DNA from 4 places in the Bacillus sp. JJ1609 genome. Region 3 is predicted to be linked to each of the others. Evidence: riboswitches for the same ligand, from Rfam matches in the RefSeq annotation. Region 3 holds a riboswitch; each other region holds the start of a gene.

Region 1 (4,185 bases), on a different contig from region 3:
ACCCCCGGCGCGGTGGTGTGTTAAAGTGTTATGCTTTGGCTTCGAATAGTTTGGCTATTTCGACGATTGTTTCTACGGATTTCAGCATGTTGTCGACTGAGATGTATTCGAATCGGCCGTGGAAGTTTTCGCCTCCTGTGAAGATGTTTGGTGTAGGCAGCCCCATATAACTTAGCTGGGAGCCGTCTGTACCGCCGCGGATTGGCTTCACGATCGGCTTGATGCCGAGGTTTTCCATCGCTTCGTATGCAATGTCGACGATTTCCTTAACTGGCTCGATTTTATCCTTCATATTATAGTACTGATCATTCAATTCCAGGTGGACGCGGCCTTCACCGTACTTATCCTTCAGTTCGCTAGCGATATTCTCGAACAAATTCTTTCGAGCCTGAAAGCTGTCACTGTGGAAGTCGCGGATGATATATTGCAGTTTCGTTTCTTCAACATCGCCAGTAATGGAGCTTAAATGGAAGAAGCCTTCATATCCTTCCGTATGTTCTGGAGCTTCTTCTGCCGGCAGCATGCTGTGGAATTCCATCGCGAGTTTCGCGGAGTTGACCATTTTTCCTTTTGCTGTACCCGGGTGTACATTCTTCCCTTTAAACGTTAGCTTCGCACCTGCTGCATTAAAACTTTCATACTCCAGTTCGCCAAGCGGGCCGCCATCGATCGTATAAGCGAATTTAGCATTAAACGCTGCTACATCAAATTTATGAGGTCCTCTGCCGATTTCTTCATCAGGTGTAAAAGCAACCCTGATCTTGCCATGCTTAATTTCTGGATGCTTAATCAAATAAGCCATCGCAGTCATGATTTCAGCAATGCCAGCTTTATTGTCGGCTCCAAGAAGGGTAGTGCCATCCGTAGTGATCAATGTGTGCCCTTTATATTGCGGAAGCTCTGGGAAATCCTCAGGTGATAGAACTATATCCTGCTCTTTATTCAGGACAATTGCATCGCCGTTAAAATTTTCGATGACCTGTGGATTGACGTTCTTTCCAGTAAAATCAGTCGCTGTATCAACGTGAGCAAGAAAGCCGATCGTCGGTACATCTTTATCTGTAGTGGCAGGAAGCGTGGCCATCACATAACCGTTCTCGTCAATCGTGACGTCCTCCATGCCGATCGTTTTCAATTCTTCCACAAGCATATTGGCAAGCGTTAACTGGCCTTCAGTCGAAGGGCAGCTTTCACTGTTTTCATTTGATTGCGTATCTACTTTTACATAAGAAGTAAATCTTTCAATAATCTCGTTTTTCAATTCCCTTCATCTCCCATTCTTGAGTATATTTTCATATTATCATATATCTGATTGAACACAATTTGTATTGGGTTATAAAAATTGTTCTTAAAAATAATAAAATCAAATCCCTTTACATATATAAATGTTAAGGCTACTATGAAATTAATTAAATATTCGTTGTACTACTAGGGGAGCCCTGTGTTGGGCTGAGAGGAAAACATTAGTTTTTTGACCCTTTGGACCTGATCTGGGTAATACCAGCGTAGGAAAGTAGTGAGAGATGTTTTTTTCCCTTACATTGCTTTTAAGCCAGGTCCTATTATGGATCTGGCTTTTTTATGTTTTGGCTGTGTTAAATATCAACAGTCTAATTTAACAAAGCCTTATTTTAAGGAGGTTAAAAAAATGGAATTAAAAAATCAAGTAGTTCTAGTAACTGGCGGCAGCAGAGGATTGGGTGCAGAAACGGTTAAGGCTTTTGCAAGAGAAGGCGCGAGAGTCGTAATCAACTATTTTCAAAGCGAGGAAAAAGCAAGGCAGCTAGCCGAACAAATTGGGGATGCCGCACTAGCTGTCCAGGCGGATGTGAGGGATTCCGAACAGGTTCAAAACATGTTCTTGCAGGCAAAGGAGCACTTTGGAACACCGATTACCACCGTGGTAAATAACGCTCTAGTCAGCTTCAAGTTCGACCCTGTTACGAATAAGGATGCCTTTTCCGTCGGCTGGGAGGATTACCATGCTCAGCTTGAAGGTGCCATCAGAGGAGCGTTGAATACCATCCAGTCCGGACTTCCTGATATGAAAACATGCCAGTTTGGGAGAATCATAAACATTGGCACAAACCTATTCCAGAACCCTGTTGTCGCCTATCATGACTATACGACGAGCAAAGCGGCCTTACTTGGTTTTACCAGAAATATGGCGAATGATCTTGGCAAATATGGCATCACCGTCAATATGGTTTCGGGCGGTTTGCTAAAAACAACAGACGCAAGCTCCGCTACTTCTGAGGAGGTTTTCCAGTTGATCCAGTCATCGACCCCCCTTAGAAAAGTAACGGACCCAGCTGAAGCTGCAAATGCAGTTGTATTTTTTGCATCTCCATGGGGGCGAGCGGTTACGGGGCAAAACCTTGTAGTTGATGGCGGACTTGTCATGGACTAAGAGAATTGGAAATAGAAGAACAAGAAGTTAAAAGGAAGTCCCTAGTTTTAAATTACGTTGCACTTAGAGGTTAGTTCGCAGTAATCAAAAGGAGGAATTGTCATGGAAAAATCAGAGGTCGTTAGTTTGCTAAAAAAGGTACGCACCCAAAAACCGCTGATTCATAACATCACGAATGTCGTTGTCACCAATTTCACCGCCAATGGCTTGCTTGCGCTGGGGGCATCGCCAGTCATGGCTTATGCTGCTGAAGAAGTTGCCGAAATGGCCGCAATGGCAGGGAGTCTTGTGCTAAATATCGGAACCTTGAATTCGACAGTGGTTGAGTCGATGCTGATTGCCGGAAAAGCAGCAAATGAGCATGGAGTGCCTGTCATTCTTGATCCGGTCGGCGCAGGGGCCACGGCTTATCGTACTGAAACTGCTTTGAAGCTTATGGAAGAATTGGAGATTTCGATTATCAGAGGAAATGCAGCCGAGATCGCAAATGTGGCCGGTGAAAAATGGGATATTCACGGCGTGGACGCTGGCGAGGCAGTTGGGGATGTCATCGAGCTTGCTGTTTCTGCCGCGAAAAAATTGAATACAGTCGTTGCGCTAACTGGAAAAGATGACATCATCACCGACGGAAAGCTGACATTCATTGTCCATAACGGACATCCGATCCTTACAAAGGTAACCGGTACTGGCTGCCTGCTAACTTCAGTCATTGGCGCGATTGCGGCAGTCGAAAAAAACCCGCTCACTGCAGCAGCTGCAGCAATTGTCATCTATGGGGTAGCAGCAGAAAGAGCAGCAGAAAAATCTGCAGAAAAGGGAACTGGCAGCTTCCAAGTAGAGTTTCTAGATCAACTGTACAAAGTAAACGAAGATGACATCCTAAACTATAGTTCTTTTACCAAAAGGGGGACAAAAGAAAATGTTTAAAGCTCTGACAATCGCAGGATCTGATAGCGGCGGCGGGGCAGGCATACAGGCTGATCTGAAAACATTTCAGGAACTGAAGGTATTTGGCATGTCTGCGCTGACAGCAGTAACAGCCCAGAACACTCTTGGCGTCCAGGGCGTTTACCCGATGGAGCCAGAAGCTGTCGCAAAACAGATTCAATCAGTAGGGGAAGACATTGGCGTTGATGCATTGAAAACTGGGATGCTTTTCAATGCCGAAATTATTGAAGCTGTCTCTGGAAAAATAAAGCAATTCCGCTGGGATAAGGTCGTTGTCGATCCAGTGATGATTGCGAAGGGCGGAGCACCTCTTCTTCAGCAGGAAGCTGTATCGGCAATGAAAAAGTATCTGCTGCCTGTTTGCTTAGTGGTTACCCCTAATATTCCGGAGGCAGAAGTCCTGACAGGTATGTCGATTAAAATCATCGATGACAAAAAGGAAGCTGCCAGAAGGATTCATGCAAACGGAGCAAAATATGTGGTCATTAAAGGCGGTCATGATGATAATCCGAAAGAATCTGTTGACTTGCTTTTTGACGGCACAGAATTTGAAATATTTTCGAGACCAAGAATGAATACAAGAAACACTCACGGAACCGGCTGCACGTTTTCAGCAGCGATTGCCGCCCAGCTTGCGAAGGGAGCTGCTGTGTATGAAGCGGTATCTGTGGCGAAGGAATTCATTCAGGCCGCGATCGCGGAGCCGTTAAATATCGGCAATGGGCATGGGCCAACGAACCATTGGGCCTTTAATCTTAAAAATAAAGTAGAAAGCAGGCTGACGCCATGACAAGGATAAGTCCGGAACATATGGAAAGCTTGCTTAA
Region 2 (4,185 bases), on a different contig from region 3:
GATTAATATGGATGGCACGGCAATCATGCAGGGGGTTGCAACAATCTTTATTGCTCAGGTGTATGGAGTAGACCTAACACTTGCTGAACTTGGAACAGTTGTAATAACAGCGGTCCTTGCAAGCATTGGTACTGCGGGTGTCCCAGGAGTAGGGTTGATCATGCTTGCAATGGTTCTGCAGTCTGTCGGATTGCCTGTTGAGGGTATTGGGTTGATTCTCGGTATTGACCGTCTGCTTGATATGGCGCGTACAGCTGTCAACATTACAGGTGACGCAGCATGTGCAGTCATTGTGGCTGAATCAGAAAAGAAGCATGCAGTAAAGAGTGAAAAACTTAGAGTGAAAAGGATGAATGAAAAACGTTCATTAGAATATACAGAATAATACGATGACCTAAAAAGCCCGTTCCTTTTTTATAAAGGACGGGCTTTTATTGAGGTTGTGATCAAGGTTATTTTTGTTTGGAACCTCTTTAGCAGAAGTCACACTTCACTTTCATTTATGCTTTTATAAGATTATTAGCTTTCATTACCGGTGAGTGGCAGCAAAATAATAAATGATGTTTTTTCAGGTTCTGATGAACATGCAAGAATCCCTTTATGCTTTTCAATAATTTCCCTGCAGACGAAAAGACCCAAGCCGGTTCCAAGGGTTTTTGTTGTTACAAAAGGTTCGAATATCGTCTTCAGTAAATTGTCAGGAATTACAGGCCCGTTATTGGCAATCTCTAATTTTATATGAGTGTCATTCACAAAAAATCCCTTGATTTCAATCTTTGGATCCTCACGGTATTGGCTTAAAACATCAATGGCGTTAAAGATAATGTTGATGAGTACCTGTCTGATTTCATCCGCATAACCGAATAATTCCATGTCATCTGCGACATTCTTTACAATCCTGACATTTGTATCTAAGATGCTTGGATAAAGGAAATTTAATACTTCATCGATCATCTTGTTCAAGGAGAATAGATTTTTCTCTTTACCAATCAGTTCTTTTTTCGATAAAAGTAGAAATTGGGAAATGCGGAAATTCAATTGTTCTAATTCACTGGAGATAATATCCAGATACTTCATTTCGGGATGGTCTGATTTTAAAAGCTGGATAAATCCCTGAATCGAAGTTAATGGGTTTCGGAATTCATGAATAAAACTCGAGGTCATTTGTCCAAGCAAGGTCAATCTGTCCTTATGTGTTGAATCAATGAATTCGTTTTTTTCCTCGATGATTTTATTTTTTTGTTCATTATAATAGGATACTGCGTAATAAAGAAAAGTATCAAAACAGTAGTTGATTCTATTAATAGTGCCTTGAAGTTCCTCCCATTCCACATTCAGTTTGTGCAAATGCTTGTAAATGACAGAACGCCCGGAGTTCACGTTATATACAAAATCTCCAATATTGATATCAGAGCGTACTCGTTCCTCTCCTACGGTAAAGGCTATTTTTTGAAGATGTTCATCAAGCTCTTCATTCGTTTTTGTAAAGACCGCGATGATAATTGCGTACATATCTTCGGCATTCTTATTTATTTTTTGTTTATATGGATCGTCTTCAGATACGATTAAATTTTCATTCCATTCGGCAATCAGATTTTCTTTTTCACTAGTCAGGAAGCTAAGCAATCGGTTTTGTGTTATTGGCAGCATTTTTTTAAGTCCCCCAGTTTAACTTTTCCGTTTCTAAAACATTCGTTGAAAAATCGTAAATCCCTTTGTCGAATAATAAGAAGATGCGGAGAAACGCGTCGAACAGGCAAAAATGTGACAAAAGACCGAGTTTTTTATCATATGAAAGGAATTTTTGTCTATATAGATATTCGACATTACCGCGCTAATTTACCTGGTTTAACTGAATTTTACTAAGGCTCTGTTGTAGTTCAATGTTAATTATAAGCACCTGTTGATTGGAGCGGAGGGCACTCGACTCCTGCGGGATCAGCGGCCAAGGTGAGACCTAGGTTGAAATGATCCGTCAGAAGGACCATTTAACCCCGCAGGAGCAAAGCGACGAGGAGGCTCACCTGACGCCCCTAGAAGAATTTGTCCTTGAAAAAGCTGGCTCTTGAGCTTTTTCATACTTCTTCCGCGGAAAGCGAGTGCCAGGAGCGGAAATCAACAGACAAGTTTAACAGAGCCTTTAATAAAAAGATTTTACTTGTTATTAACAATGAGAAATAGTATATTCATAGGTGAGAAATTAAATATGACCACAAGGGGAGCTGCAAATTGCAGCTGAGAGTGAGCGCCCGAGTTCTTACCCTTTGAACCTGTTAGTTAATGCTAGCGTAGGAATGTGGATGCGATAGGAAAGCAATCATGGGAATCCTATATCGATCCCCTGATTGCTTTTTTTGTTTCTGAAGCAGAAAAGGCGTGTTGGAAACGGACCTCATTCTGAAAAGAAGGAGGAACAATGATGAAACAAAAACAAACTTTATTTTTAGTGGAAGTTGCAGTATTTTCCGCTCTGGCTTATTTGCTGGATTTATTTTCAGGATTTTTATTTTCAAGGATTTGGCCACAAGGCGGATCGGTATCAATTGCGATGGTACCTGTTTTCCTAATGGCATTCCGCTGGGGAGTTAAGGGTGGAGTTCTTACAGGCTTTTTATTTGGACTTTTACAATTTATTCTTGGAATGTCACAAATTTATCATCCGGTACAGGGAATACTTGATTATCTCGTTGCCTTTGCTTTGTTGGGATTGGCAGGAATATTCGCATCCCAAGTAAAAGCCAGCATGCAAGAGGGGAACAAGAAAAAATGGATGGCTCTTGTCATAGCAGGTACCTTTATTGGCAGTGCGCTTCGTTTTATTTCACATTTTCTTTCCGGATGGATTTTCTTCGGAAGCTATGCACCTGAAGGACAGTCAGCATGGCTATATTCCTTTATTTATAATGGCACTTATATGCTCCCAAGCATGATTTTAAGTGCGATTGTCGTCATTCTTGTTATTAGCGCAGCACCGTCAAGAATGGTTCAATTTGCAAATGTAAGTAAAAAAACAATGTAAAAAGTGAGGAGAGCTGAAAAGCTCTTCTTTTTGTATTTATTTATATACCAATTAGGGTATATAATCATTTTGGGACGAAATTTAACAGCTTTAAAAAATATTGTCAATCATGTGGAGATTTTATTAAAAACATCAATTAAATTTCTATTTGTGATTTATGTCACAGTTGTAATTCTTTCATATTGATTAAATAAAGATAATCATTCTCAATTAAATGTTATTTATTATTCCACTGGAACAAAATTAAATAATAAAGAGAATCATTCTCAATTATATTATTATTAAACTTTCAATCTACAAAAAAAGGTGATGGCGATGCTGGGAAAACTTAAGGCTGGAGAAAAGGGCCGGATCTTGAATATTGCTGGTGCTGACAAATTTGTCAGGAGAAGATTACTGGATTTAGGAATTGCGGAGGGTGCTGAAGTATGCGTGAAGTGCATCCTTCCCTTTGGCGGTCCAGTGATGGTCGAGTCCTGCGGCCAATGCATCGGAATCCGCAGGAAAGAAGCACATAGAATCGAAGTGGAGCGAGTATGATGAACATTGCGCTCATTGGGAATCCCAATACAGGCAAAACTTCACTATTTAATAATTTAACAGGTTCATATGAATATGTTGGCAATTGGAGCGGTGTAACCGTTGAGAAAAAAATAGGTATATTTAAAAATAGCAAAGATCAGCTGATTGATCTTCCAGGTGTCTACACACTTAATCCACTCTCGAAGGATGAAGGAGTCGTCACGAATTTTTTTCTGAACGAGCCGATTCAAAAATTGCTTAATATCCTTGATGCTTCTCAGTTAAGACGAAATCTCCACCTAACCCTCCAGCTTATGGAATATGGCGCTCCTGTCATTATTGGGTTGAATATGCTGGATGTCGCTAAAAACCGCGGCATAAAAATTGATATTGATAAACTTTCTGAAGCACTGGGTGTGACAGTAGCTCCAGTAGTGGCAAGGACTGGCAAAGGCTGCGATGAGCTCGCTGAAATGGTGACAGGTAAATTTGTCCGAAGCGGAAAGGCAAACCTCGTATACTATGGAAAAGCCATCGAGGATGGAATCCTTAAGATGGGTACCATGTTGGACGGACGGACAAATCTTCCCGTACGCTGGCTGGCACTTCAGCTGTTCGAAGGTAACCCGTATGTGAAAAGTTAT
Region 3 (4,185 bases):
CGAACTTTTATTCTTTCCATTATACTATTTTTAGATTTTCGCCACAATGAATACAAAAATGATATTTCTGTTAATGAATTTTTTTAGCTGGAAATTTTACTTTTTATCCAAGTAAAACGTTGAGGAACTTTTTGAATAAAGCTGAAGTCGTAAAACCCAATATGCAGGATCTCTTGATGAAAATTCGGGGTGTTATACCTTTGCCTGAAGGTCTGTATTAATTTTTTGCAAAAAAAGGAGCACAGGATAACCTGTGCCGTCAAAGGATTATATTTTTAAAAGGGGGTCAATTTCTACTCTTATAATACCCCATGATTATTTCACTACTGTTACAGAAGAATTAATATATAATTACGTTTTGTTAATTTATACCGCGATGAACTTTTTTTACCAGTTAAAAGGAAATTTTTATAAGTTGAAATGTATTTTTATTCCACACAAAACGAAATGCCCCACAGGCAAAATTCCTGTGGGGTATTTTTTAAGAGTAGCTTAATTAAGCGTTCGCTTTTAATTCTTCAAACAATTCTTCTACATAATGCTGTGCGTTTTGTGCTGCGATACTGCCGTCGCCAGTAGCTGTTACGATTTGGCGAAGTGTTTTTTCACGGATATCGCCAGCTGCGAAGATGCCTGGAACTTTCGTTTCCATAAGCTCGTTCGTTTCGATATATCCGCTGCTGTTTGTGATTCCAAGACTTTCGAATGGCTTTGTTAAAGGAACCATTCCGATGTAGATGAATACACCGTCAGCAGGGAATTCCATTTCTTCCCCATCTTTAGTTGAAACAAGCGTTACGCTGCCAACCTTGCCGTCTTTATCGTTGATTTGCTTAACAGTATGGTTCCAGATGAAGTCGATTTTTTCATTAGCAAATGCGCGATCCTGAAGGATTTTTTGCGCGCGAAGCTCGTCGCGTCGGTGAACGATTGTCACTTTTGAAGCGAAACGTGTTAAATAAACGCCTTCTTCAACAGCAGAGTCGCCGCCGCCGACAACAAGAAGTTCCTTATTTTTAAAGAATGCTCCATCACATACAGCACAGTAAGAAACACCGCGTCCGCCCAATTCCTGCTCGCCAGGAACACCGATCTTTTTATATTCTGCACCTGCAGAAATGATGATTGAGCGTGCCTTATATTCTTTGCTGCCAGCTTTGATCGTTTTGTATTCTTTGCCGTCGATGACTTCTTTTACATCACCATAAGCATACTCAGCACCGAATTTTTTAGCATGGTCAAACATTTTAGTTGAAAGTTCAGGTCCAAGAATGTGGTCAAATCCAGGGTAGTTTTCAACTTCTTCCGTATTGGCCATCTGTCCGCCAGGAACGCCGCGTTCAAGCATCAATGTAGATAAATTCGCACGCGATGTATAAACGGCAGCCGTCATGCCTGCTGGGCCAGCACCGATAATGATGACATCATAAATTTTCTCTTCTGACATGGTGTACAACTCCTTTAAAATCAAAATCCGCATTAACTTCAGTTTTCATTCGAAAATAGTATTTCCTGCCTAAACATATCCTATAAAACAAGAGGAATATAGTCCAAAAATATGCTTAGAAAAATTGGCTGTTCACGGAATTGACAATAATGATTTGAAGTTTAAAAAATAGGATTAAATAGGTGAAAGATTTCCTTGAGAACGTTTTTTCTAACCAGCTTTATCGTTTGACAATTTTCTGAAGGGTGTTATGCTGTTTTACAGATTAATAATTAAATATGCAAAATTCATCTGCTAGGGGAGCCTTTTGTTAAGGCTGAGATTAAAGTGAAACTTTAAGACCCTTCGAACCTGATCTGGATCATACCAGCGTAGGGAAGTGGAGTATCTGGAGCTTTTTTTGTTTCACTTTGCTGCCAATACAACCACTTTCTGCCTGCAGAAAGTGGTTTTTTTATTGGAAAAAAGCATCCTTCGCCGGCAGGATGTTGAATTTTTATAAACTAGGAGGTCTTTTATGTCTACTTTTACACAATTGATCCGCCAAGAAGCAAATCAGATTTGGGAAGCGAATTTTAACCACCCATTCGTCCAAGGAATCGCCAGGGGGACTTTACCACTTGAAAGCTTTAGATATTATATTTTGCAGGACTCCTATTACCTCTCCCATTTTGCCCGTATCCAAGCAATTGGGGCATCGAGAGCTGAGGATCTATCCATAACTGCAAAAATGGCTGTCCATGCCCAGGGTACATATCAGGCCGAGCTTGGTTTACATGAAAGCTTTATGGGACAGCTCGGGGTCACGAAGGAGGACTTGAAAAGCTTCGAGCCAGCCCCGACTGCCTATGCCTATACCTCACATCTTTATCGAGTCGCTGCTTCGGGAAGCCTGGGGGAAATCATTGCCGCCATCCTTCCCTGCTACTGGATATACCACGAGATTGGGGAACTGCTGAAGGATGCTACTCCTGAAACGCCAGTCTACCAAGAATGGATCGCTGCTTATGGAAGCGATTGGTTCAGCAAGCTTGTGAACGAGCAGATCAACCTTCTTGATGCACTTGCAGAAAATGCTTCAGAGAAGGAAAAAGAAAAGATGAAGCAGCACTTTTTGATCAGCTGCCATTACGAGCTGCAATTCTGGGAAATGGCATTCACGCTGGAAGGCTGGACTGTTAATAAATTAAATGCCATTTCAAAGTAAGCTGCGGGTATTTTATCCTCAAATAAATCAAAAAAGTGTCATACCCGCTTTTGGGCATGACACTTTTCTTCAAAATGACTAACCACATTCTGCCAAGCAGAAGGGTTCTCCTCTTACATTAAATGCTGTCTTCTTCATGAAGAAATTCGTTCGCTAAATTTATATATTTTGAAAGTGTTGAAACGGACAGTCCGTATTTACTTGCGACTGCCTGTTTTGAAGTCTTGATATTTCTTAGCTTATCCCAGAGATAATCCACAGCGGCTGCCCATGCTTTCTTATTTTTAAAATCATAGCCAGCTTCTACTGCCTGCTCAAATACTGAAAACCACATGATATAAACACCAGCTTCGTTTTTTCCGATTGGCTGATGGTGATCATACAATAGCTTAGCCGTTTCATGCGCGCCTTTGACTTCTTCCTTCTGATCGTTCAACTTGCCTGAAGCGACGTATGCGAGGTACGATTTCTCGACTTCCGTCATTTTATCCGTCGACTTTTCAGCAGCGAGTATCTCTTTCTTTTTTGAAGAAACAGATGTCAGGAAGAGGGCGAATAATCGTTCTTCAGGATAATCACTGTTCAGCTGATGGAGGATCGCAGCCACCTGTGACTCGAATTTACCGCCTGGGTTTTCTGACCAAGGTTCCATCCCCTCTTTTTCAGGAGAGTATTCGAGAACCTTTTTCCAGATCACTCTTGCGGAATGCTCCCTGCCGGTAAAATAGGATGCGTGCGCCAGCCAGTAATAGAAAGCGCCATCTCCTTCAAATCCTGTTTTCTGCAGCTTCTTCAGCCATCTGTAAGCCAGTTCGTATTCACCAACAAGCGCAAATGTGGCACCAAGCTTGAACTGATGTTCAACGTGGATTGGATGGATTTTCCCCAAAGAATCCCTTAGATTCTGGACTTCCTCGGTCTGGTTCTGATAATGGGCAAATACTAGTGCATTGCACAAGGCGTGCAGGTTACCAGGGTTTTGCTCCAATACATCATTAAGGATTTCCCTCGCCTTAACGGTTTCACCCAGGTAAAAATACGCCAGTGCCAGGTTATTGTAAGCAGACCAGTATTCCGGATACTCTTCGATGACCTCATGGAAAATCTCGATCGCTTTTGGAAATTCGCCAGATTCCAGATGGTTCCTGGCCTCTTCCTGCTTGATGATCAAATCATCTTCTTCATAAAAGTCTTCGTCCATTTCCTCTGCTTCGAGCGTGAGCAGTTCAAGGAGGTCATTGGCATCCTCCGCAAACTCCCCATCTTCATTCAATTCTAAGTAAAGGTTCGCATGCCTGAACGCATCCCTAAATAAGCCCATATGAGCGTAGTTATTTGCTAAGAAATAATGGCATTCTGCCATGTGTTCATCAAGTTCTTCGAGGATCAAGTGCAAAAGACGGTTAGACTGCTGGTATTCCCCCAACTCCGATTGCACAATGGCCAGCTGGCACATGATCATCGGTTCGCCGGGCTCAAGCTGCATCGCGCGCTGGAAATACTTCTCAGCCTTCTTAAGATCCCGTCTATG
Region 4 (4,185 bases), on a different contig from region 3:
GCATTGGGGGCTTCTTTTTTAGCTTGTTTTTCTGAACCTTTGTTTTTCCGGCATTACAGAAAGAACATTTTCAAACTTGAAAAGGCGGTTATCATTGCGAAGGAAACAAAACGCTTTGAAATAGCTTCCATGCAGTTCTTTCACAATGATTTTACGATGCGTAATTTCGTTGTTCGCCGCCAGGTATATCATTTCAACTGGCTGATTGTCACTAAGTGACTTTGTAAGCAGACGATTCATGTTTTCACCCCTTAGTATTTATATTTACATTATACCCGAACATTCGTTCTTTATTCAATAAAATAGGAACTAATGTTCGTTTTATTTTCAGGGAAAAATGGTATAATTTTTATAAAATGGAGGTATGGATTATGGAAACTGAATTGCTGAGAATATTTGATGAGCAAGGTAAGGAAATAGGCACTGCACCAAGGTCTATAGTACATATAGAAGGACATTGGCATGAGACCTTTCACTGCTGGTTTACTGAGAGGATAGCTGGAGAGGACATTATTTATTTCCAAATCCGTAGTTCTGTTAAAAAGGATTATCCAAATCTATTGGATATCACTGCTGCTGGCCATCTTTTAGCAAATGAAGATGCTTTTGATGGTTTAAGAGAGGTTAAGGAAGAGCTGGGAATAGACATTGAAATGGAAGAATTATTTTCCGTGGGTACAATCAAGGCTTCACTCGTTAGTTCAAATTTTATCGATAAAGAAATGTGCCATGTGTATGTGTATAACAAACATGTCCCTTACGAGAAATACAGCCTGCAAAAAGAGGAAGTCTCAGGAATAATAAGGACCAGTCTGGATCTTTTTGAAAAGCTCTGGTTTGGAGAAGTGATGGAATTGGAGGCAGAGGGTTTTACACTAAACCGCGATGGACAAAAGCAGCCTCTGGTATTGAAGGTAGTAAAAGATCAATTTGTCCCGCATGAGGATGAATATATTAATAGTGTAATCAAAGCAATAAGGGAGATTTAGAGGGGGATGCTGAATGAAAATGATGTTTCACTACAATTGGGCAGTCCGGGATGATTGGTATAAGTGGTGTGAAGGAGTTAATGAGGAAGAGCTGCACGCTTCCCGGACAGGAGGAGTGGGAGGTATATTACAGACCCTTTTTCATATTATTGACGTGGAATGGAGCTGGATTCGCTTGCTTCAGGGAAAAGATGATTTCCAGGAGAACTTTGAGCTTTATAATACCTTGGATAAGGTGAAGGGATTGGATGCCAAATTTAAAGCCGAGGTAAAAGAGTTCGTTCTTGCCTGGAATGATGAGATGGAAAACCGAATCTTACAGCTTCCACAGTCAGATGGCAGCAGCGTTACCTTCACCTGGGGTGAGATTATGAGACATACTCTTGCACATGAAATACACCACATCGGGCAAATTTCAGTATGGGCAAGGGAGATTGGGAAGCAGCCAGTGACAGCGAACTTCATCGGGCGCGGCCTTTTTAAGAATGAAAAAGTTTAGTTCGGTTTTTTATCGACTAAAATCAGCTGGAACCGTCATCGAGCTTTATGAGAAACGATAATCGTACTATATGTCTGATTTGGAAAATTATATTGACATTAGAATCATAACATTATATATTAATAAATGTCCTCGCTAATAAGGACAAACAGAATAACGATTCCTTAGCTCAGCTGGGAGAGCGCTACCTTGACAGGGTAGAGGTCGCTGGTTCGAACCCAGTAGGAATCATACTTTTATGAGAAGCGTGAATTCCTCGAAATGGGATTCACGCTTTTTTTTACATAGGAATTTTCATCTATTCTGAAATGTGGGAAGCAGATAATTGGCTATTCAATCCCTTCAAATTTTGGGTTGATTTTTAAAATACTATCTTGGTTGAGGAATTCTTGTGGAATTCTAAATAAGCTATTTTTATTTTCCTAGACGAATCAAAAAACTTTATATATAGTAGAATTGACAATTGGAGAATTGGAAATGTAGGGGAGCCGGTGGTGCCGGCTGAGAAAGTGTCCAAAGATGCTGACCCTTTTAACCTGATCTGGTTAGTACCAGCGTAGGGAACATCTTCTGATAGACGTTTTTTCGTTTATTATGGATTTTTTCATGCGCTTGGGATTCCCCGAGCGCATTTTTCTGTTTCATTAAAGCCTTCTTTTCCAACTTCATTGTCAAGTAAAAACGGGAAGAGGGAGAATCGTGAAGAAGCTATTAATTTTGTTTTCTGGGTTTTTATTAATCTGGAGTCTTGCCGGCTGTTCATCGAGTGAACCGACAGCCAAGGAAAAGGGCTCACTGAAAAAGGTATCCATTGTGCTTGACTGGACTCCAAATACGAATCATACAGGAATCTACGTAGCAAAGGAAAAAGGATACTTCAAAAAGCATGGATTGGATGTAGATATTCTTTTACCTGGTGAAGCGGGAGCTGACCAGCTGGTTGCATCAGGGAAGGCTGAGTTTGGTGTAAGTTATCAGGAGGGGATTACCCAGGCAAGGATACAGGGAATTCCTCTAGTATCGCTGGCAGCTGTTATTCAGCATAACACTTCAGGCTTTGCTTCTCCGAAAGCCAAAAACATAGTTTCACCAAAGGACTTTGCTGGCAAAACGTATGGAGGCTGGGGTTCACCCATTGAAAAAGAAGTGATCAACTCGATAATGAAACAGGAAAATGCTGATATAGAAAAAGTGAAAATTGTTAATATGGGCGATTCAGACTTTTTCACAGCGGTAAAAAGGGATATTGATTTTGCCTGGATTTATTATGGGTGGACAGGTGTAGAAGCAGAGCTAAGAAATGAACCAATCAATATGGTGTATTTAACAGATTACTCGAAGAAGCTTGATTATTATACACCGGTCATCAGCACAAATGAAAAGATGATTGAGAATGACCCGAAAACCATTAAGGCATTCATGGCAGCGCTCACTGAAGGATATCAATTCGCGATTGATCATCCATCTGAAAGTGCTGATATCCTGATCAAGGCCGTACCTGATCTGGACGAAGATCTGGTTAAGAAAAGCCAGGAATGGCTATCTCCAAAGTATCAAGATGATGCTGATCACTGGGGTGAACAAAAGCTGGAGGTTTGGAAGAATTACAGTGAATGGATGTTTGAAAATGGTCTTCTGGAAAAGGAATTGGATGCTGAAAAAGCCTATACAAATGAGTTTTTACCAGAATAGGGAGGAAATGAACAATGGCGAATGCACTTGTAAGTGTACAAATTATCCCAAAGGCTTCTTCAACAGAGGAAGTTATTCGTTTAGTAGATGAGGCAATTAGTATTATTGATCAACCTGGAGTGATATATGAAGTCCATCCTCTGGAAACGACAATGGAAGGTGAGCTTGAAACACTGTTGTCGGTGATTGCGGAGATGAATAAAAAAATGGTGGGATTAGGCTCACCTAATGTGATCTCACAGGTGAAAATCCTGTATCAGCCAACTGGAATTACAATGAATACACTGACGGAGAAGTACCGCTAATGAAATCAATCTGGAATAAGGGTTGGAGACCATTTTTGGTTCTCCTCCTTTTCTTCTTGTTTTGGGAAGGGATTACCCGATTTAACAGCATCCCTGAATGGCTATTACCCGCCCCCTCGGTCATAGTTGAAGAAGCCATGGCGAGTTATTCATTATTTTTACCCGATATCGCGGCAACATTGCAATTGTCAATCGCCGGGCTTTTGCTCGGGTCAGTGATTGGTTTCCTGATTGCGGTAATGCTGCACTTAGTTCCTTCGTTGCGGAACGCAATTTACCCCTTATTAATATTATCGCAGAATGTACCAATAATCGTATTGGCTCCATTATTAGTGATTTGGTTTGGATTTGGTTTTATGCCGAAATTGATTATCATTATTTTAGTTTGTTTTTTCCCAGTTACGGTTGCTTCGTTAGATGGGTTTAAGAATGTCCCTGCAGATCTTAAGCATTATATGAGAATGTCAGGTGCTTCTGCATTTCAAACCTTCACGAAGGTAGAGCTTCCAAATGCACTTCCGCCACTTTTTTCAGGTTTGAAAATCGCGGCTACTTACAGTGTAATGGGAGCCGTTATTTCTGAATGGCTCGGAGCGGAAAAAGGAATTGGTGTATTCATGACCTTATCGTCATCTGCGTTTCGAACAGATCGTGTGTTTATTGCGATTTTCATCATCATATTTTTTAGCATGCTGTTCTA

The links. Region 3 has a riboswitch for thiamine pyrophosphate ahead of tenA (thiaminase II). Riboswitches for the same ligand answer to the same signal wherever they lie in the genome.
Region 1: it holds a riboswitch for thiamine pyrophosphate, as region 3 does, so the genes downstream of both, V7654_RS19850 (3-oxoacyl-ACP reductase) here and tenA (thiaminase II) in region 3, are expected to answer to the same signal.
Region 2: it holds a riboswitch for thiamine pyrophosphate, as region 3 does, so the genes downstream of both, thiT (energy-coupled thiamine transporter ThiT) here and tenA (thiaminase II) in region 3, are expected to answer to the same signal.
Region 4: it holds a riboswitch for thiamine pyrophosphate, as region 3 does, so the genes downstream of both, V7654_RS19070 (ABC transporter substrate-binding protein) here and tenA (thiaminase II) in region 3, are expected to answer to the same signal.

What each region holds. Positions count from the first base shown of each region.
Region 1 is NZ_JBALSS010000028.1:55,184-59,368, reverse strand. Features, by position in the region: gene pepT (peptidase T) at 29-1,261, opposite strand; TPP riboswitch at 1,421-1,529, shown strand; gene V7654_RS19850 (3-oxoacyl-ACP reductase) at 1,649-2,410, shown strand; gene thiM (hydroxyethylthiazole kinase) at 2,513-3,337, shown strand; gene thiD (bifunctional hydroxymethylpyrimidine kinase/phosphomethylpyrimidine kinase) at 3,330-4,148, shown strand; gene thiE (thiamine phosphate synthase) at 4,145-4,185, shown strand, end outside.
Region 2 is NZ_JBALSS010000008.1:202,750-206,934, reverse strand. Features, by position in the region: gene V7654_RS09765 (dicarboxylate/amino acid:cation symporter) at 1-385, shown strand, start outside; gene V7654_RS09760 (histidine kinase N-terminal domain-containing protein) at 520-1,650, opposite strand; TPP riboswitch at 2,206-2,312, shown strand; gene thiT (energy-coupled thiamine transporter ThiT) at 2,420-3,019, shown strand; gene V7654_RS09750 (FeoA family protein) at 3,335-3,559, shown strand; gene feoB (ferrous iron transport protein B) at 3,559-4,185, shown strand, end outside.
Region 3 is NZ_JBALSS010000005.1:83,135-87,319, reverse strand. Features, by position in the region: gene trxB (thioredoxin-disulfide reductase) at 497-1,447, opposite strand; TPP riboswitch at 1,734-1,842, shown strand; gene tenA (thiaminase II) at 1,965-2,654, shown strand; gene V7654_RS04095 (tetratricopeptide repeat protein) at 2,773-4,185, opposite strand, start outside.
Region 4 is NZ_JBALSS010000027.1:5,827-10,011, forward strand. Features, by position in the region: gene V7654_RS19050 (hypothetical protein) at 19-240, opposite strand; gene V7654_RS19055 (NUDIX hydrolase) at 372-989, shown strand; gene V7654_RS19060 (DinB family protein) at 1,003-1,488, shown strand; tRNA gene V7654_RS19065 (tRNA-Val) at 1,647-1,719, shown strand; TPP riboswitch at 1,960-2,068, shown strand; gene V7654_RS19070 (ABC transporter substrate-binding protein) at 2,188-3,180, shown strand; gene V7654_RS19075 (thiamine-binding protein) at 3,195-3,485, shown strand; gene V7654_RS19080 (ABC transporter permease) at 3,485-4,185, shown strand, end outside.